Regions from separate parts of the Agrobacterium sp. SORGH_AS 787 genome, predicted to be linked through region 2. Evidence: riboswitches for the same ligand, from Rfam matches in the RefSeq annotation. Region 2 holds a riboswitch; each other region holds the start of a gene.

Region 1 (6,867 bases), on a different contig from region 2:
CCAACGATCGTGAGCCGAGCGTTGGGAGACCAGAAGACGCAGACTACAACACAACGGATGCGGGTGGTTCTAAAAATCCCAGTCCTCATCCTCTGTGGCGACAGCGTTGCCGATGACATAGGATGAGCCGGAGCCGGAGAAGAAGTCATGGTTCTCATCGGCATTTGGGGATAGCGCCGAAAGGATGGCGGGATTGACTTTGCAGGCCTCGGGGGGAAACAGTGCCTCATAGCCGAGGTTCATCAGTGCCTTGTTGGCATTGTAATGAAGGAACTTCTTGACGTCTTCGGTCAGGCCGACGCCATCGTAAAGCGCCTCGGTGTATCGCGCTTCGTTGTCATAAAGCTCCAGGAGCAGATCAAAGGCGAAGTCCTTGATCTCCTGGCGCGCCGCCTCTGGCAAACGTTCGAGCGCGCGCTGGAATTTGTAGCCGATATAGTAGCCGTGTACCGCCTCGTCGCGAATGATGAGGCGGATCATGTCTGCCGTATTGGTGAGCTTGGCGCGGCTCGACCAGTACATCGGCAGATAAAAGCCCGAATAGAACAGGAAGCTTTCGAGGAAGACCGACGCCACCTTTTTCTTCATCGGGTCTTTCGAAGCATATTGCTCCAGGATCAGTGCCGACTTGCGTTGGAGAAACTCGTTTTCTTCCGACCATCGATAGGCATCGTCCACATCCGGCGTGGAGCATAGAGTCGAGAAGATGGATGAGTAAGAGCGGGCATGCACGGCTTCCATGAAGGAGATATTGGACAGCACGGCCTCTTCATGCGGTGTCGCCACATCTTCCATCAGCCGGACGGAGCCGACGCCGTTCTGGATGGTATCGAGCAGTGTCAGTCCGGTGAAGACGCGGATCGTCAATTGCTGCTCTTCGGGCTTCAGCGTTGCCCAGGACGGGATGTCGTTGGAGAGTGGCACCTTTTCCGGCAGCCAGAAATTGCCGGTCAGTCGGTTCCACACTTCGAGGTCCTTGTCGTCTTCAAGGCGGTTCCAGTTGATCGCGCGAATGGCGGTGGCAGCCTTTGGCGCCGTGGTCTTCAGTTGGATGTTCATGGTTGTTACCGAATGATCAGAGGGCGCAGGAGACGCAACCTTGCACTTCCGTGCCGGTCAGCGCCATTTGGCGAAGGCGGATGTAGTAGATCGTCTTGATGCCCTTCTTCCAGGCATAGATCTGGGCGCGGTTGATATCTCGTGTCGTGGCGGTGTCGCGGAAGAACAGAGTCAGCGATAATCCCTGATCCACGTGCTGGGTGGCTGCGGCATAGGTATCGATGATCTTCTCAGGCCCGATCTCGTAGGCATCCTGATAGTATTCGAGATTGTCGTTGGTCATGAAGGCAGCCGGATAATAGACCCGGCCGATCTTGCCTTCCTTGCGGATTTCGATCTTCGAGACGATCGGGTGGATGGAGGAGGTCGAGTGGTTGATGTAGGAAATCGAGCCGGTCGGCGGCACCGCCTGAAGGTTCTGGTTGTAAAGCCCACCCTCCATCACAGCTTGCTTGAGTTCCAGCCAGTCTTCGTGCGTCGGAATATGGATGCCGGCCTTTTCGAACAGATCGGCAACCCGCGCTGTAGACGGCTTCCATTCCTGTTGCGTGTACTTGTCGAAGTAGTCGCCGCTCGCATATTTGGACTGTTCAAAGCCTTTGAAGCGCTGGCCACGCTCTACCGCCAGGCGATTGGAAGCCCTCAGCGCGTGATAGGTCACCGTGTAGAAATAGATGTTGGTGAAATCCACGCCTTCTTCGGAGCCATAGAAAATCCGCTCGCGCGCGAGATAGCCATGCAGGTTCATCTGGCCGAGGCCGATCGCGTGGCTCTCTGCGTTGCCCTTGGCGATGGATGGCACGGAGGCGATATGGCTCATGTCCGATACGGCTGTCAAAGCGCGGATCGCGGTCTCGACCGTCCTGCCAAAATCATTCGAATCCATCGCCGCTGCGATATTGAGTGAGCCAAGGTTGCAGGAAATGTCCTTGCCGGTCGTTTCATAGGACAGGTCGGCCTCATAGGTGCTGGGTTCACTGACCTGAAGAATTTCCGAGCAGAGATTGCTCATGGTGATGCGCCCGGCAATCGGGTTCTCGCGGTTCACCGTGTCCTCGAACATGATGTAGGGATAGCCGCTTTCGAACTGGATCTCGGCCAGCACCTGAAAGAACTCGCGCGCCTTGATCTTCTTTTTGCGGATACGGCTATCGGCGACCATCTCGCGGTACTTTTCCGTCACCGAAATTTCGCTGAAGGCGACGCCATAGATGCGTTCCACATCATAGGGTGAGAAGAGGTACATATCCTCATTGTTCTTGGCGAGTTCGAAGGTGATATCCGGAACGACGACGCCGAGCGACAGCGTCTTGATGCGGATTTTTTCGTCGGCATTTTCGCGCTTGGTGTCGAGGAAGCGCATGATGTCCGGGTGATGGGCATTGAGATAGACGGCGCCCGCACCCTGGCGCGCGCCAAGCTGGTTTGCGTAGGAAAAGGAATCCTCCAACAGTTTCATCACCGGAATGACGCCGGAAGACTGGTTTTCGATCTGTTTGATCGGCGCACCGGCTTCACGAAGATTGGTCAGCGAAAGGGCTACCCCGCCGCCGCGCTTCGAGAGTTGCAGTGCGGAGTTGATGCCACGGGCGATCGACTCCATATTGTCTTCCATGCGCAGCAGAAAGCAGGAAACCAGTTCGCCGCGCTGCTTCTTGCCCGCATTGAGAAAGGTCGGAGTCGCCGGCTGAAAGCGGCCGGAGATCATCTCATCCACAAGGTCGCGGGCCAGCTTTTCGTCGCCCCGTGCCAGCGTCAGCGCCACCATGCAGACGCGGTCTTCATACCGCTCCAAGTATCGTTTTCCGTCAAAGGTTTTCAGCGTATAGGACGTGTAGTATTTGAACGCCCCGAGGAATGTCGGGAAGCGGAATTTCTTCGCATAGGCATGATCGAAAAGATCGCGGACGAAGTTGAAGGCATACTGGTCCAGCACCGTCTGCTCGTAATAGCCTTCACTCAAAAGATAATCGAGCTTTTCGCGCAGATTGTGAAAGAACACCGTGTTCTGGTTTACGTGCTGAAGAAAGTACTGGCGTGCAGCCAGCCTGTCCTTGTCCAACTGAATCCGGCCATCCTCATCATAGAGGTTCAGCATCGCGTTCAGCGCGTGGTAATCCAGCACGGTCGCGTCCGATTGCTTCAGGGGCCTCTCGAGTGTCAACGTGTCCAAAATCGTTCCAATCCCTGTCTGACATTGACGACGTCCTCTCCCGTTCCCATCAGTTCGAAGCGATAGAGATACGGCACACCGCATTTGGCGGAGATGATGTCGCCGGCGATCCCGAAGGTTGCGCCGAAATTGCTGTTGCCCGCAGCAATCACGCCGCGAAGATTTGCTCGATTATTCGCATCGTTGAGGAAGCGAATGACCTGTTTGGGAACCGCGCCCTTGCCGTTCTCGCCGCTATAGGTCGGAACGATGAGGACGAACGGCTTGTGAACATGGAGAGGTTCAGCAGCGCTGATCGGAATGCGGCGGGCCGGGGTCTCGAGCTTGCTCACAAAGCGATGTGTGTTTTCCGAGCGGGTCGAGAAGTAGACGACCTCCCCCGCCATGCTCTGCGTCACGATGCAAGCGTGCTGATCATGTCTGGCCGAAAGCCCGCCCAGTGCATCTCGCCGGCAATCACAACTGGTACCTGGCGATAGCCGAGACCGAGCACGTGCTCATAAGCTTGCTCGTCAGTGGAGACATCGACGATTGTGTAGTCGAGACCCTGACGATCCAGAGCGCGGGTTGTCGCAGTGCATTGAACGCAAGCTGGCTTGCTGTAGACGGTGATGGTCATCTTGATCCTCGTTGGAAAAAACGCATGGGAAATCGCTCTCGCGCCGTGAAGCGCGTGATGGTCGAAAGCAGGATGGAATGCGGGGCCGAGGTATACTTGGCCGTGCTGTCGCATGGCTCGATCGCAAAAGCGCTGAACGCTTCTGTTTCGCCATGCCTCAAACGTCTGTTACTCCAACGGATAAAAGACTGAACTCGTAATCATAGGACTTCACCCCGAAGTGGCTCTACGCGGAGGCTCCAGGGAAGCGAGACGCACAGAGTCATCCCGTGCGTATTCGCGACCTTCCGGGCACCCCGCCGGTGGACGTTCTCGCTCAAGGCAGGTCTCCTGGCTCGCGGGTCGACACATTCATCTCGCCTTCCCGAAACGTCATGTTTCAGTGGCTGTTGAGAGAATGCTCGCCGCTTACAGTTGCGGGGGCAGCTGCGGCATTGCTTTACCCTGATCGGGTTTTGCGCACCGTATTCCCATCTTCGCTTCCGACAGAATCGGAAGAACCTTGAACACCAGATATAGTATGCATTTCGTCGATGGCGTCAATAGGCTGTTGTGGCGCGCCCGTGCGCAATGATGCTGCTTTCAACAGGACGTGAGGCGGCACCAAAATATGAAGCAAACGGTCTTGTTTTGTGCAAGGAGAGGTGATTATAGGCGCAAGCATTTTGCGGCGAGAGCCGCGTTCAAAGGGATTTTGGATTATGATGAAGCGTCTTTTTGCGGCTGTTGGATTTTGCGCGTTGGCTGGGTTTGCGACGACCCCCGCGACGGCTGCGACGAGCTATCCTCTGACGATCGAAAACTGCGGCGCGACGGTCACCTTCAACAAGGCGCCAGAGCGTGCCGTGGCACTTGGCCAGAATAGCGCCGAGATCATGCTGCTGCTCGGTCTTCAGGACAAGATGGTCGGCACTGCCTTCTGGCCGAACAAGGTTCTGCCGCAGGTCGCAGAAGCAAATGCCAAAGTCAAGGTTCTGACTGTCGAGTTTCCGACCTTCGAATCCATCCTGGCACAGAACCCGGACTTCGTGACCGCCGCTTTGCCGACGCTCGTCGGCCCTACCAGCAAGGTGGCGAAGCGCGAAGATTTCGACAAGCTTGGCATCTCCACCTATCTGTCGCCCAGCATGTGCGCGCTGGACGACATGTCCAAGGACAAGTCCGGTTACGGCAACCGCTCCAAGCTCTGGAACATGGAGACGCTGTATAAGGAGATCGACGATCTCTCGCAGATCTTCGATGTGGCCGACAAGGGTCAGGCCGTCATCGCCGACCTGAAGAAGCGCGAAGCTGCATTGCGTGCTGATGCGCCGAAGGATGGCAAGAAGCTTTCCTATGTCTTCTGGTTCTCCAGCCCCTCGCCTTCGGCTGACGCCTATCTCGGCGGCAAGAACAGCCCATCCGGCTATATCGCCGATCTTTTGGGCGGCACCAACGCCATTACGACCGAAACGGAATCGCCCGCGATTGGTTGGGAAACGATCATCGCCGCCAATCCCGATGTCATCGTCGTGACGCAGGTCGACCGCAATCGCTGGGAACTCGACAAGGCAGATGCCAAGATCAAGTTCCTGAATAGTGACCCTGCCACCAGCCAGATGAATGCCGTCAAGAACAAGGCGCTCGTCATCATGTCGGCGCAGGCGATGAACCCGAGCGTTCAGACGATCTATGGCGCCGAGCAGATTGCTCAGCAGTTGAAGACCCTCGGCCTCAAGTGAGTTCGGTGGCGGCTAAGGATCGATCAGGAAGCGGGATGAGCCGGCTGCTTGCCTCCGCGGCGCTCTATCTCGCCTGCTTCATGACGATTGCCCTCGTGGTCGGCATCAGTGTCGGGATTGGCGATTTGCCGATCCCGCTTTCGACCACCTATGCCGCCATCACCAACAAGCTCGGCTGGACGTCGGTCGAGATCAGCCGCATCCATGAGGCGGTGATCTGGGAGTACAGGCTGAGCCGCGCGCTCGTGGCCGTCTTCTGCGGTGCGGGCCTCGCGATGTGCGGTGCCATCATGCAGGCCATGCTGCGCAATCCACTGGCCGAGCCCTATGTTCTCGGCATTTCCGCCGGTGCTTCGACCGGTGCGGTTGCCGTCGTCATTCTCGGAATTGGCGCTGGAGCGGTGTCGCTTTCTCTCGGCGCCTTCGTCGGCGCCTTCGCCGCATTCTTCCTGGTCGCCATCTTATCCAATGGCGCTCGCGGCGGAGCCGACAGAACGATCCTCGCCGGTGTCGCAGCCGCTCAGCTATTCAATGCTGCCACATCCTATGTGGTCACCACATCCGGCAACGCGCAGCAGGCGCGCGATGTGATGTTCTGGCTTCTCGGCAGCTTCGGCGGTGTACGCTGGCCGGATGTCGGTCTCGTTTCCATCGTCGTCGGTCTCGGTTTGATCTGCTGCCTGTTCCATACCCGCGTTCTCGATGCCTTTGCTTTCGGCGATGAAGCGGCCGCTTCTCTAGGTGTCAATGTCGGGCGGACACGCATCATCCTCTTTGCGCTGACGGCAGTTATTACCGCCACCATCGTCAGCATGGTGGGAACGATCGGCTTCGTTGGCCTCGTCGTTCCCCATGCGGCACGGTTCGTCGTCGGGCCGCTGCATGCACGGCTCTTGCCGGCCTGCGCCATCACCGGTGCCATCTTCATGGTGCTGGCGGACATCGCCTCCCGCACGCTCGTCCCGCAGCAGGTTCTGCCCATCGGTGTGGTGACGGCGCTTGTCGGCGTGCCCTTCTTCTCCGTCATCCTTTACAGGCTGCAACGCGCGTCATGAGTATCACAGCGGACAATCTGGTGTGGAAGGTCGGTGCCAAGACGATTGTGGATGGCATTTCCTTCACGGTCGAGCCAGGCAAGATGCTCGGACTTCTCGGCCCAAACGGCTCCGGAAAAACATCGCTGCTACGGCTGCTCAGCGGGTTGAAGAAACCCCATTCCGGAAGGGTGCTGCTGGACGGCACGGACATCAAAACGATCCGCCGCAAATCTCTGGCGCAGCGCATCGCCTTCATCG
Region 2 (6,867 bases):
AGACCGAAGCGCATATCGTTCGGACGCTCATCGAAGACGCGAACAAGAATGCCGCGATTGGCAAGCTGGGCGAATAGTGCGGCTGCCCGTGCATCACGCACGAGACGAAAAAGGCTGGTGCCGCCCACGATGGTGAGACCTGCGCTCGTCAACATTGCATCGAGACGCGCAACGTCTGTCCTTAGCCGGAGTCGCATGGCGTCACGCCAGCCATTGTCCGCCAGCGCTTCCGCCGCTACATGCAGCGCCGGGCCTGAGACGGCCCACGGCCCCAGACGCTGCTCCAGCCGTATGGCAATCTCCGGATGCGCAACGGCAAAGCCGAGACGGAGCCCCGCCATTCCGTAGAATTTTCCAAAGGATCGCAGGACGATCAGCCCATCGATCTCAGTGGCGTCGGCCAAGCTTGCACCATAGCCGGTTTCGATAAAGGCCTCGTCAATCACCAGCAGGCCGCCTTTGCGGCTCATCTCGGAGGCAAGAGCTGAGAGTTCGCTCCGCCCCATGACCCGACCATCCGGGTTGTTCGGATTGATGACGACGGCGTAGTCGAAATCGGAGAGGTTCGAGAAATTGGACACCTCTGCAACGTCGAGGCCTGCCATTCGCGCCGTTCTGGCATGTTCCGCGTAAGCGGGTGTGAGAACCGCGGCTCGTTTTGCACCTCGTTGCAGGGCGAGTTCTGCCAGCAATGGCATCAACATCTGCGTTCCAGGTGCAGCGACAATATGCGCCGCAGAGGGCGCGCCGAAGGCTGCGGCGGCGACTTCCTTCAAGTGGTTCAAGGCAGAAGGCTCGGGCAGGCGGGCAAAGGCGCTGGCAGGAACGGGAGAATGCGGATAGGAATGCGGATTGATCCCCGTGGAAAGATCGATCCAGGGTTCTGGTGCCAGCGGAAAAGACGCCCGCGCCCGCCCCAGATCGCCACCATGACGGATCGCAGCCTGCATAGTCACCGGTCCCGTATCGCCCATGTTCTTTGCTCTCGCTTTCCTGTCGCTTCTGATCGAACGCCTTGTCGGCTATCCCGACTGGCTGTTTCGCCGCATCGGTCATCCGGTCACATGGATCGGTTCGCTTATCGCGCTGCTCGACAGAAAATGGAACCGGGAACAGGGATCATTTTCCAATCGTGAAGCCAAAGGCGTGTTGGCGCTTGTAGTGCTTCTCGGCGTCACCGTCTCCATCTCGCTCGCCTTGCAGAATGTCCTTCTGGTTCTTCCGCTGGGCTTGTTGCTGGTCGCCGTCGTCGGTGCTTCGCTTCCGGCACAAAAAAGCCTGGAGCAACATGTCGAGGCGGTGGCCACCGCGCTGGAAAGCGAAGGCCTCGAAGGCGGCAGAAGAGCCGTGTCGATGATCGTTGGCCGCGATCCCGATCAACTGGATGAGGCGGCGGTGTGCCGGGCGGCCATCGAAAGCCTGGCGGAGAATTTTTCCGATGGCATTGTGGCGCCATCATTATGGCTCGGTCTGCTCGGGCTACCGGGCGGCGCTGGCTATAAAGCCATCAATACGGCTGACAGCATGATCGGTCACCGCACGCCGCGCCACGAGGCTTTTGGTTGGGCATCGGCTCGAGTAGACGATCTGGTGAATCTTCCCGCCTCGCGCCTGACGGCTGTTTTGTTCATCGTCGCTGCCGTCTTCGTCAAAGGCGCATCACCGCAAGGCGCCCTGCGTGCAGTCGCGCGCGATGCGAAGCATCACCGGTCTCCCAATGCCGGCTGGCCGGAATCGGCGCTGGCTGGTGCGCTTGGTTTTGCACTTGCGGGACCACGATCCTACGGCGGACAGATGATCCAGGCGCGCTTCATGGGCGAAGGCGGACGGCGGGATCTGACGGCAACCGATATTCGCCAGGCGCTGAAACTCGCGTGGATCGCCGACAGTCTGTTGATCGGGCTCTTCGGCCTTCTGGCGTTGGTTACCGTGCTATAGACAACAGTGCGTCGAGATCGAGGTGGCGCTCCATATGGTCCGCCAACCGATCCAGAACGGCATCCACCTGCGCTTCGTAATTCAGGGCAGACGATTGCCCGCCAAGCCTCTGCAGCCAGGCGCTGCGCTGTCCGTCATCAGCAAACAGCCCATGGACATAGGTGCCGAAAACGCGGCCGTCCGCTGAGATTGCACCATCGACGTGATTGCCGATCGTGGCAAAGGGACGATTGCAGTCGTCGCCTTTCGTGACGCCCACATGCATTTCGTAGCCGGAGAAGGCTTTACCATCGAAGCTGCGCCCCTCTACCGAGACCAGCCTTTTGTCTCCCGTCAGCACCGTCTCGACATTGAGCAGCCCAAGACCTTCGACGGTGGAAGGCGGACCTTCCATGCCGTCCGGATCCGATAAGACACGTCCCAGCATCTGATAGCCGCCACAGAGACCAAGCACAAAGCCGCCACGGCGAAGATGCGCCTTGATGTCGATATCGAAACCAGCCTGTTTCAAGACGTCCAGATCGGCAATCGTGGATTTCGATCCGCAGAGCAGGATGAGGGCGCAATCGCCGGGAATGGCGGCTCCAGGGCGCACGCGCACCAGTTCGACATCCGGCTCCATATCGAGCGGATCGAGATCGTCGAAGTTCGAGATATGCGGCAGGATTGGCACGGCAATGCGGATTTTCGCACCGGGCTTTGATTGGCTTGCGCCGGTTAAGCCGAGCGCGTCCTCGGCGGGCAAGCGCGATGCCTCGGCGAAATGCGGGAGGAGGCCGATGGAGCTCCAGCCAGTATGCTCGGCAATAACGCGCATGCCTTCATCGAAGAGCGAAGGGTCGCCGCGAAAACGGTTGACGATGAATCCCTCAATCATCGAGGCGTCGTCCGCATCCACCACTGTCTTCGTGCCGACGAGGCTGGCAATGACCCCTCCCCGGTCGATATCGCCGATCAGGATCACGGGGACATCGGCTGCCCGGGCAAAGCCCATATTGGCAATGTCGTTGGCGCGCAGATTGACTTCCGAAGCGCTGCCGGCACCTTCCACGAGGACCAGATCGGCGCGGGCTTTCAGATGCTCGAAGCTTTCGAGCACCCGGGGCATCAGCCCGGCCTTCATCTGTTGATAGTCGGCTGCTTTCGCATTGCCGAGAATTTTTCCCTGAACCACGACCTGCGCACCCGTTTCGCTCTGGGGTTTCAACAGAACCGGGTTCATGTGCACTGACAGCGGCACGCCAGCGGCGCGCGCCTGCAAAGCTTGCGCCCTGCCGATCTCGCCGCCATCTGCCGTCACCGCCGCGTTGTTAGACATGTTCTGCGGCTTGAAGGGCAAAACCGAAAGTCCGCGCTGGGTAAAGGCGCGCGCCAGACCTGCCACCATCAGCGACTTGCCGACATCCGAGCCGGTTCCCTGAAACATGATGGATCTGGCGGCCATGGATCAGTACTCGATGCCGGATTGGGCTTTGACGCCTGCCTTGAAGTGGTGCTTCACCAGCGTCATCTCCGTCACCATGTCAGCTGCCTCGATGAGCGGTGGCTTGGCGTTACGCCCGGTAACGATGATGTGGAGATCAGGGCGGCGGTTCTGCAAGGTGGCGACGACCTCCGTCAGATCGAGATAGTCGTAGCGAAGCGCGATGTTCAGCTCGTCCAAGACCAGAAGTCCGATCGTTTCGTCGGCCATCAGCATTTTGGCTTCGTCCCAGGCTTTCGTGGCTGCCGCGACGTCGCGCTTCAGATCCTGCGTGTCCCACGTGAAACCTTCGCCCATGGTGCGCCATTCCACCCGGTCGCCGAAAATGGTCAGCGCCTGCTGCTCGCCGGTCGACCACGCACCCTTGATGAACTGAACGATGCCGACGCGTCTTCCCGTGCCGAGCATTCGAAGCGCAAGCCCGAACGCGGCCGTCGACTTGCCCTTGCCGGGACCGGTATTGACCATCAGCAGACCCTTCTCGATGGTCTTTTCGGCGACTTCGGCATCCTGCACGCTCTTGCGGTTCACCATCTTTTCGCGGTGGCGGGCGGCCTCGCTGTCGCTGATCTCGCGTGTCATGATGTCCCACGTCCTTCCGAGCCGTTTTTAGAAGCGGCGACTATAGTCAAAACGCCCTCCTCCGCAATGGAGCCGATGAGCCGCGTGCCAACGCCTGCATTGACCAAGCCGCGGCTTGCCCGTAAAGGTAAGGCACTGACGGTCTTTTTCCGGCAACGGGAAAAGCTAAGAGGGAACACGGTTCCGCCCACTTCTCGGGTCAATCCGTGGCTGCCCCCGCAACTGTAAGCGGCGAGCCCACACCGTAAAGCCACTGGATTTCGATCCGGGAAGGCGGTGCAAGGGCGCTCGTTCAAGCCGCAAGCCAGGAGACCTGCCGTTTCAGAACAAAACGTCTGCCGGGCGGGGTGCTCCGGTCAGTCGGTCTCGCCGAGTTTCGGTTTGCGCTGTCTCGCATTCCGTCTTCGGTATCCGCACCCCTTGCATGTTTGAATGGCGGAAGCGGATACGGTTTGGATATCACCTCAACATCGTCACGGACTGAAGGATCAACCGACACGCGCGAAGCGTCCGGCCTGGTCGTTTATGTCTGTCGCAGCTGCCGCGACGAGGCGGAGCCAAATGCGGAGCCCCGTCCTGGTGCGCTTCTCGCGCAAGCGGCGATCGCGCTTGGCGCCGAGGTAAATGTCGAGGTGCACAGCGTCAATTGCCTCGCCAATTGCAAGCGTGGTGCCAGCGCCGCAATGCGCACAGCCGACGGCTGGTCCTATGTGTTTGGCGGGCTGACGCCTGAAAACGCCGAGGATCTCATCACCGGTGCGCGCCTGCTTTCCACGTCCACCGATGGCCTGATGCCCTGGCGCGGCCGTCCCGATAGTTTGAAGCGCGGCATGGTCGCGCGTATTCCCCCTTTGAATTTCGTCGAGGAGACATCATGACCACGCTAGAGCGCGTTCCCTGCACCATCGTCACCGGCTTTCTGGGCGCCGGCAAAACCACGCTGCTGCGCGGCCTTCTCGAAAAGCTCGATGGCAAGCGATTGGCGATCATCGTCAACGAGTTCGGCGATGTCGGCATCGATGGCGAAATCCTCAAAGGCTGCGGCATCGAAAGCTGCCCGGAGGAAAATATCGTCGAGCTTGCCAATGGCTGCATCTGCTGCACGGTCGCTGACGACTTTCAGCCGGCCATCGAACAGATCCTCAGCCGCCAGCCCAAGGTCGAACATATCCTGATCGAAACCTCGGGCCTCGCACTACCAAAGCCGCTTGTGCAGGCCTTCCAGTGGCCGGCAATCAAAAGCCGCGTGACCGTCGACGCCGTCGTTGCGGTGGCCGATGGTGCGGCCTTGGCGGAAGGCATGGTGTCGCATGACATGGATGCGCTCGCCGCCCAGCGCGCCAATGACGAAGCGCTCGATCATGACGATCCGGTCGAAGAAGTCTTCGAAGACCAGATCGCCTGCGCCGATCTGATCGTGCTGACCAAGGGCGATCTTCTCGATGCGAATGGTCTGGAACGCGCCAAGGCGCATATCGGCGAGCATCTGCCAAAGGCTGCGAAGATCGTCGTCGCATCCCATGGCCAGATCGATCCTGCGGTTCTCATCGGTCTCGGGCTTGCGGTCGAGAACGATATCGAAAACCGCCATACCCACCATGACGAGGAGGAAGACCACGATCATGACGAGTTCGATAGCTTCGTCGTCGAGCTTGGCGCGGTATCCGATCCTGAGTCGCTGGCGGAGCGTATCGCTCTAACCGCGGCCTCCGAGAATGTGTTGCGCATCAAAGGTTTCGTCGAAGTCTCGGCCAAGCCGATGCGTTTGCAGGTTCAGGCGGTCGGCTCGCGCGTGAACCACTATTTCGATCGCCCTTGGGCTGCGGGCGAAGTGCGGCGTTCTGCGCTGGTGGTAATTGGCGAAAAGGGCCTCAACCGCGAGAAGATCGAACAGATGCTGGCTGCCTGACGCATCATGCATATTCTCGCCACCACATCTTCGTCGCTAGACGACCTGATCGAGCCGGTTGATCTCAACCAGCCCCAGGCGGATGTGGTGGTGTTGTCTTTCTCGTCAAGCGATCTGGCCGGTTTGCAGCACGCCTGGCCTGAAGAATCTGGCGTTTCGCTCAGCGTCGCCAATCTCTCCGAACTGCGCCATCCTATGTCCGTCGACCTCTGGATCGAAAAGACAGCAGAACATGCCAAGCTGATCCTTATCCGGATTCTTGGCGGGGCGGACCGTTGGCGCTACGGCGTCGATCAGCTGGCGATGATGGCGCGCAGGCGCGGCGTCAAGCTCCTGCTCCTGCCGGGTGAGTGTAGCGAGCGCGACGAAAAGCTCGAGGCGCAATCCACAATCGACCAGACGTGGCTCGCTTCAATCCTCTCCTTCTTCCGCGAAGGCGGCCCGCAGAACATGCGCCGGCTTTCGGAAGGTCTTGCCGCTTTTGCTGAGGAGGGTGCCTGGCCTGGCTTCACGCCGGAGCCGCTGCCGAAGTCCGGCTTCTATCTGCCGGGTCTTGGCGCCGTCCATGTCGATGAGGTGCTCGCGGCTTTTGCCCCCGAAGCGATAAGACTTCCCATCCTTTTCTATCGCTCCATGCTTCTGGCTGCCGATGTTGCACCAATCGATGCGCTCTTCGAGGCGCTGAAGTCCCGCGGTTTCGCACCCCTGCCGATCTTCGTCAGCGGCCTGAAGGATGGTGAAGCGATCCGATTCCTCGAAGACGCGCTGGTACCGCTGAAACCCGCTGCCATTATCGCCGCCACTGCCTTTGCCAGCCAGACGGATCAGGACGGCACGAGCCTGTTCGACCGGGTGGGCGTGCCGGTGTTCCAAGTGATCATGGCCACGACCCGGCGCGATGGCTGGGCCGAGAACATGCGGGGCCTCAATCCATCCGATCTTGCCATGCATGTGG
Region 3 (6,867 bases), 1.3 Mb from region 2:
GCCGAGCGACGCCTTGCGGGCATCCTCGGTGACTTCGCCACCGACAGAGGGCGCGAACATCTGCGCCTCATCCACGACCACCAGAACCGGATACCAGTATTCGCGATCGGCATCGAACATGCCATTAAGGAAGGCGGCTGCGGCGCGCATCTGCTGCTCGATATCGAGCCCTTCCAGCGTGAGGACGCAGGAGACACGATGCTGGCGAATGCGGTTGGCAATCCCTGCAAGCTCCGCTTCGGTGCGCTCACCATCCACCACCACATGGCCGAACTTGTCGGCCAGCGTGACGAAATCACCTTCTGGATCGATGATGACCTGCTGTACCCAGGGGGCCGACTGCTCCAGCAGGCGGCGCAGCAGATGCGACTTTCCGGAACCGGAATTGCCCTGCACCAGCAAGCGCGTGGCGAGCAGTTCCTCAATATCGAGCTTGGCACTCTGCCCGCCCGAAAGCGTTCCCATGTCGATACCGACCTGCACGTTGACCCGTCCCTGCACTGCAATGATCAAAAGCGCCGCGTCATCGCGCGGCGAACACTCTCTTTACCAAAGTTTTCCGCAAATGCCCCGCTGCATCGCAACAATGCACAGGGAATTGCAGATCGCTCTCACGCGTTTCCAGACGGCGCACGGCGCAAGGACAGGCGGCGGCCAAACACGTTCAATGCAAGACCGGCAACGACGAGCGCGCTACCAACGATTTCGAGCGTGGTGATATGTTCGGCAAAAGCAAAATAGGCACCGAGGAAGCCGACGATCGGCACCAGTAGCGAGAAGGGCGCCACCGTCCCCGCCGGATAACGCAGCAGAAGAAAGCTCCAGATGCCTGCCCCGATGATCGTTGCGCCATAGGCCATATAGGCGATGACCGCCACCGTCATCATGTTGGCATTTGCCAACCCTTCGCGAATCGCCTGCGGGCCTTCGAGCAGCAGCGAAAGTGCGACCAGCGGCAAAACCGGGGCGAGACTGGTCCAGGCGACAAAGGAAATGGCGTTGACGCGGCCCACCTTGCGGTTGACGATGTTGCCGACAGCCCAGCTGAAGGCCGCTCCTACGCACATCAACAGTGGCACGAGCGCTGTCAGTTCCAGACGTTCCAGGCCAATCACCGCAAGGCCGGAAAAGGCAACGGCTGCCCCGGCAATGTGAGACTTCAGCGGAATTTCACCCAGCAGCGTCACGGCCAGCGCCATGGTGAAAAAAGCCTGCGACTGCATGACGAGCGAGGCAAGTCCCGCAGGCAGACCCCATCTGATGGCTGTGTAGAGGAGCCCGAATTGCGCGCAGCCCATCACCATGCCGTAGACGACCATATGCTTCCAGGGAACCTTGGGGCGCGGCAGGAAGAAGATCAGCGGCACGGCTGCGAAGAGGTAGCGCAAGGCTGTGAGGAAAAGAGGCGGCATATCCATGACGCCGACTTTGATCACGACGAAGTTGAAGCCCCAGAGAAAAACGGTGACAAGGGCAAGAAGAATGTGCGGCACTGACATTGCTATATTCCAAAACTCGGCGCCGCACGGAATGGCGACGCTTTTAAGCGGCCGCCTTCTTCCAGCCTGCCGCGAGCAGTCCGGCACCGATCAAAAGTCCGCCACCGGTGCGGTTGACGACACGCTGGACGGAGGGCTTGCGGATGGTGTTGCGGGCTGCACTTGCCAGCAACCCATAAAGAGCGGCGTTGCAAGTCGCAAGCACAAGAAAAGTAACTTCGAAAATAAGCACCTGCGGCCAAAACGGCAGGGTCGGCACCAGGAACTGCGGCAGGAAGGCGACGAAGAAGATGATGCTCTTCGGGTTCAGCGCCGTGACGATGTAGGTGTGCAGGAAGATCTTGAGCGGACGCTCGCGGCCCGTCACGTCACCCTCGCCTTGCGCCGACGTGCCGACAGGCGCGCGCCAGAGCTTGATGCCGAGATAGATCAGGTAGGCAGCACCCACCCACTTCAAGACAGTGAAGAGAACGGCGGAGGTCGCGAGCAGTGCACCGAGACCCAGCATGGACGCGGTCATGGCGGTGAAGTCGCCGAGGGCCACGCCGGCAACAGTGGCGCTGCTTGCCTTGCGACCGTGACCAAGCGCGTAGGAAATGACCAGCAAGATCGTTGGTCCGGGAATGGCGAGCATAATGGCGGATGCGGCAACGAAGGCCAGCCAGTTTTCAATCGGCATAATATGATCCCCTCTCGAAATGAGAGTGAACTAAGCCACCGGCCATGAGGACTGGCAAGTGGATTTTGGCTGACTGATACGCCCACCGACAAGATGGCCTCTTCGCTACTTGGCACCCCACCGGTCTTTGAAAATCAGTTCGTCCAGCGGCAAACGCTGACGCCAACCCTTCACCGCTAACTCAGGCTCGGCGTAGAGTTCAGCGACGTAGCCGAGGCAGAGCCATGCGACGATTTCGATATGCTCGGGGATGCCCAAAATCTTTCGGATATCATTGTCATGAAAGATGCTAACCCAACCGACGCCCACACTTTCGGCACGTGCCGCCAGCCAGAGGTTCTGCACAGCGCAGACGGTGGAGTAGACATCCATACGCGGATTGTGCGTTCGCCCCAACACGACATCGCCACCTCTTGTGGTGTCGCAGGTGACGCAGATGGAGAGCGGCGCCTTTCTGATGCCCTCCAGCTTGAGGCTTCGATAGAGGGCCTGCTTTTCGTCCGCGAACATCAAAGCGGCTTCCTCATTGGCGCGGCTGAAAGCCTGCCATGCGGCATCTTTGATGTCTGTATCGCTGACGAGGGTAAAATTCCACGGCTGCATAAAGCCCACCGAGGGCGCGGCGTGGGCTGCGGAAAGCAGCTTGTTGATCAGCTCATCCGAGAGCGGGTTCGGCAGAAACTCGTTGCGGACATCGCGACGTGTCTCGATGGCGCGGTAGACCGCAGCCTTTTCGTCTTCAGCAAATTCCAAGGCCGGCATCAGGCCGTGCCGGGTATCATCAGGTCGCATCGTCAATCCCCAACAATGCAGAAGAAACCGCATGAGCGTGCCAATCGGGGCACTGCACACCGTTCTTCCTCACAACCTGCCGCCGTCCGCGCGGACTGGTCTATCGTGTCAGGCCGGTCTTCTGACTTGGCTTCTTCTGCCCGTTACCGCCTTCCCGATTGCTCAGTGGCTTATGGCAACAGGCATCCGCCTTACAGCGTTGGGCACGTTGCGGTCTTGCACCGCATTCCCGATTCTCCTGCCAAAGCAGGCACCTGACGACGTTGCGTATGGGCAATTGCCGATCGGAAGGCAAGCGCGCTACGTCTATCCAACCGGAAAATATCGCACATAGGCGAATTCGTCACCGTCCGCTGACCAGTTGGGTGAGTTCATTGTCCCCTGCCCGCCGAAGAGACCGAAGAGCGTTTCGACGTTGCCACCATCGGTATCCATCAGTCGCACGCGAACATCGAGATCACGCGGATGGTCAAAGACGTCGCCGTCATAGGAAATGAAAACGACCTTGTCTCCCTTGGGCGAGGGATGCGGAAACCAGTCGCCATATGGGCTATCGGTGATGCGCTCCACATCCGATCCGTCCGGCCTCACCCGCCAAATCTGCATCTGCCCGGTGCGGCTGGAGTTGAAGTAGATCCACTGACCATCGGCTGAATAATCCGGGCCGTCATTTCGCCCCTCGCCATGGGTCAGGCGTATTTCGGTGCCGGTCTCGATGTCCATGGCATAGATATCGAAAACCTGATCCCTGATCCCGCAATAGGCGAAGCTTTTGCCATCCGGCGCCCAGCCATGCCAGTAGGACGGCAGGTTCCGCGTCATCAGTTTCGGCGTGCCGCCGATGGATGGAAGAAGATAGATGGCGCTTTTGCCGAATTCGACCTTATCGGAAATGGCATAAACAGAACCGTCCGGCGAGACGCCGTGGTCGTTGTTGCACTGGACGGCAAAGCCAGTGTCTACCTTATCGACGGAGATGTCTCCGGCAAGAAACAGACGGTAGAGAGCTCCATCGCTGTTCAGCAACAGATACTGCCCGTCCGGAGACCAGTTCGGGGCTTCGAACAGCTTTTCCGTCTGCCAGACCACGCGGTTCTCGCGGGTGCGGACATTGAATATCTCGACTGAACTTCGCATCGTTCCTCCCGTTGCGATTGCCCTTGGACCAGTCGGAGTTACCTGTCGCGGAACCGATTGGTGATCGGATACCGGCGATCGCGACCGAAGTTTTTCTTGGTGATCTTCACGCCTGGCGCAGACTGGCGGCGCTTATATTCGGCGAGATAGAGCAGATGCTCGATGCGGTGGACCGTCGCGAGATCGTGACCGCGGGCCACGATCTCATCGACGGACATTTCCTGCTCCACCAGGCACTCGAGAATATCGTCGAGAACCGGATAGGGTGGCAGCGAGTCCTGGTCGGTTTGGTTGGGACGCAACTCGGCAGAGGGTGCCTTGGAAATGATGTTGGCCGGGATGACTTCGCCCGAAGGCCCAAGCGCGCCAGGCGGCACGTGGGCGTTGCGCCATCTTGAGATGGCATAGACCTGCATCTTATAGAGGTCCTTGATCGGGTTGAAGCCGCCATTCATGTCACCGTAGAGCGTCGCATAGCCGACGGACATCTCCGATTTGTTGCCGGTCGTCACGACCATCGAGCCGAACTTGTTGGATACGCCCATCAGGATCGTACCGCGCGCGCGGCTTTGCAGGTTCTCCTCGGTGATGCCCTCTTCCGTTCCTTCGAACAAATCCGACAGTGCCGACATGAAGCCATCGACAGGTTCGGCAATCGGAACGATATCATAACGGCAGCCAAGCGCCTTGGCGCAATCGGCAGCATCCTTCAGCGATTCTTCCGAGGTGTAGCGGTAGGGCAGCATGATACAGCGCACCCGCTCCTCGCCCAGCGCATCGACCGCGATCGCGGCGCAGATGGCCGAGTCGATACCGCCGGAAAGGCCGAGAACGACGCTCTTGAAGCCGTTCTTGTTGACGTAATCGCGGAAGCCCAGCATGCAGGCGCGATAATCGGCCTCCTCACCCTCTGGAATATGCGACACCGGACCGTGGCTGCAGTGCCAGCCATTCTCCGTGCGTTTCCAGTCGGTGACTGCCAGCGTTGCTTCGAATTGGCTCATTTGGAAAGCCAGCGTCTTGTCGGCATTGAAACCGAAGCTCGCACCGTCGAACACCAGCTCATCTTGACCGCCTAGCTGATTGACGAAGACCAGAGGCAGACCGCTTTCAATGACCTGGCGGAGTGCGACCTGATGACGGACATCGACCTTGCCGCGATAATAGGGTGAGCCATTTGGCACCAGCAATATCTCGGCGCCAGCCTCCGCCAGTGTCTCGCAGACGCCGAAATCGTTCCAGATCTCCTCGCAGATCGGAATGCCGATGCGAATGCCCCTGAAATTATAGGGGCCGGAAATCGAGCCTTCGCTGAAGACTCGCTTCTCATCAAACTCGCCGTAATTCGGCAGATCCACCTTGTCGCGCAGCGCGACGATCTTTCCGCCATCCAGCAGAGCAACGGAATTATGCCTGCCCTTTTCTCCCTGTCGCGGGAAACCGATAATGACGCCCGGCCCGCCATCGGCTGTGTCTGCCGCGAGATCTTCCACCGCCTTGAGGCAGGCTTTTAGAAATGCCGGTTTGAGAACCAGATCCTCCGGCGGATAGCCGGAGATGAAAAGCTCCGTCAGCAAAAGAAGGTCGGCGCCCTGGGCCGCCGCATCCGCTCTTGCCTCGCGCGCTTTGGCAAGGTTGCCTGCGACATCTCCGACGGTCGGGTTGAATTGTCCGACCGCGATCCGGAACGTGTGGGGAATGGTCTGTTCTGTGCTCATGCCTTCCTCATTATCGCGCCGGCTCTTACTCTGCAACGCGCCGGATAAAACTGTTGCAAAACAACGACCAGTCAAGACGGTTTCGGAACGCCTGCGCAATATCGATGGCTCACGCGATGGTTATCTTTGAGACCTGTGAATTTTGCATAGTTCATGTCGCGTTCATTGCACGTATGTGACAGTTAGATGACGCTTATATGACAGGTGATTCACACCTGTCGTCATGACTGCCGGAGTACAACTTGACGAAATCGGTGCCCAAAACAACGGTTGCCGAAAGGATGAAGCTCGTCCTTTCAAAACCCTGGACACGCTCCCCTGCCCGCTTTGCAAATGATGCCCAAACGCTGATCAATCTCGTTCTCGCAGCGGTTCTCCTGGTCGTCTGTATGGAGTGGATCGCACGCGGCACGTTGCACGATGTCGGCTCGTTTCTGTTGTCGCCCGCACGGCCTGGCCTCACGACGATCGTTACGGTCGTTGTCGGACTGATGGCGCTCGACGCACTCTTTGGGCGTCATTATCAGTCGCTTCTGGTTGCCGTTCCGCTGCTCATCCTCCCGGCGTTCATTTCCAGCCAAAAGCAACTTTACCTCTCCGATCCGCTCTATCCTTCCGATCTGCTGTTCGGGCGCCAGATTCTCCAGCTCTTGCCCGCCATGCTGAGAGCCCAACCGTTGACTGCGATAGCGCTCGCAGCAGCGCTTGCCCTTGCCGCCTTTGGCATCGTGATGCTGTGGCGTCTTTCGCGTCATGCCATGCCGGTCATGCCCTTCAAGGCAAGGATGTGGCGGCTGGCGCTTGCCGTTCCGCTCTTCGTCGGCTTTGGCTCGATGATGGAATATTCAAGCTATTCCTGGATCAGGGATCGCCTCAACATCATTCCGATGATGTGGGATCAAAAGGAAAACTATCGTCACAACGGCTTCATCATGGCCTTCGCCTTCAATATTCCGATGGCGAAAGTGACGGCACCCTATGGCTATGGCGAAGCGGCGATCGCGGACATTGCGTCCGACAGTTCCGCCTTCGCCGTCAATCA

The links. Region 2 has a riboswitch for cobalamin ahead of QE435_RS13705 (DUF1636 family protein). Riboswitches for the same ligand answer to the same signal wherever they lie in the genome.
Region 1: linked by a shared signal. The riboswitch ahead of nrdH (glutaredoxin-like protein NrdH) and the one ahead of QE435_RS13705 (DUF1636 family protein) in region 2 are both predicted to bind cobalamin.
Region 3: linked by a shared signal. The riboswitch ahead of bluB (5,6-dimethylbenzimidazole synthase) and the one ahead of QE435_RS13705 (DUF1636 family protein) in region 2 are both predicted to bind cobalamin.

The regions. Positions count from the first base shown of each region.
Region 1 covers NZ_JAUTBG010000001.1:1,133,373-1,140,239, forward strand. Annotated here, with positions in the region: gene nrdF (class 1b ribonucleoside-diphosphate reductase subunit beta) at 70-1,059, opposite strand; gene nrdE (class 1b ribonucleoside-diphosphate reductase subunit alpha) at 1,076-3,232, opposite strand; gene nrdI (class Ib ribonucleoside-diphosphate reductase assembly flavoprotein NrdI) at 3,220-3,618, opposite strand; gene nrdH (glutaredoxin-like protein NrdH) at 3,627-3,851, opposite strand; cobalamin riboswitch at 4,154-4,371, opposite strand; gene QE435_RS04985 (ABC transporter substrate-binding protein) at 4,556-5,572, shown strand; gene QE435_RS04990 (iron chelate uptake ABC transporter family permease subunit) at 5,608-6,627, shown strand; gene QE435_RS04995 (ABC transporter ATP-binding protein) at 6,624-6,867, shown strand, end outside.
Region 2 covers NZ_JAUTBG010000002.1:909,269-916,135, reverse strand. Annotated here, with positions in the region: gene cobD (threonine-phosphate decarboxylase CobD) at 1-974, opposite strand, end outside; gene cbiB (adenosylcobinamide-phosphate synthase CbiB) at 973-1,938, shown strand; gene QE435_RS13715 (cobyric acid synthase) at 1,925-3,382, opposite strand; gene cobO (cob(I)yrinic acid a,c-diamide adenosyltransferase) at 3,386-4,003, opposite strand; cobalamin riboswitch at 4,126-4,339, shown strand; gene QE435_RS13705 (DUF1636 family protein) at 4,456-4,881, shown strand; gene cobW (cobalamin biosynthesis protein CobW) at 4,875-5,912, shown strand; gene cobN (cobaltochelatase subunit CobN) at 5,919-6,867, shown strand, end outside.
Region 3 covers NZ_JAUTBG010000002.1:2,249,449-2,256,315, reverse strand. Annotated here, with positions in the region: gene QE435_RS20220 (ATP-binding protein) at 1-483, opposite strand, end outside; gene QE435_RS20215 (EamA family transporter) at 612-1,499, opposite strand; gene QE435_RS20210 (LysE family translocator) at 1,543-2,178, opposite strand; gene bluB (5,6-dimethylbenzimidazole synthase) at 2,284-2,970, opposite strand; cobalamin riboswitch at 3,064-3,243, opposite strand; gene QE435_RS20200 (TolB family protein) at 3,277-4,107, opposite strand; gene QE435_RS20195 (NAD+ synthase) at 4,146-5,825, opposite strand; gene QE435_RS20190 (LTA synthase family protein) at 6,107-6,867, shown strand, end outside.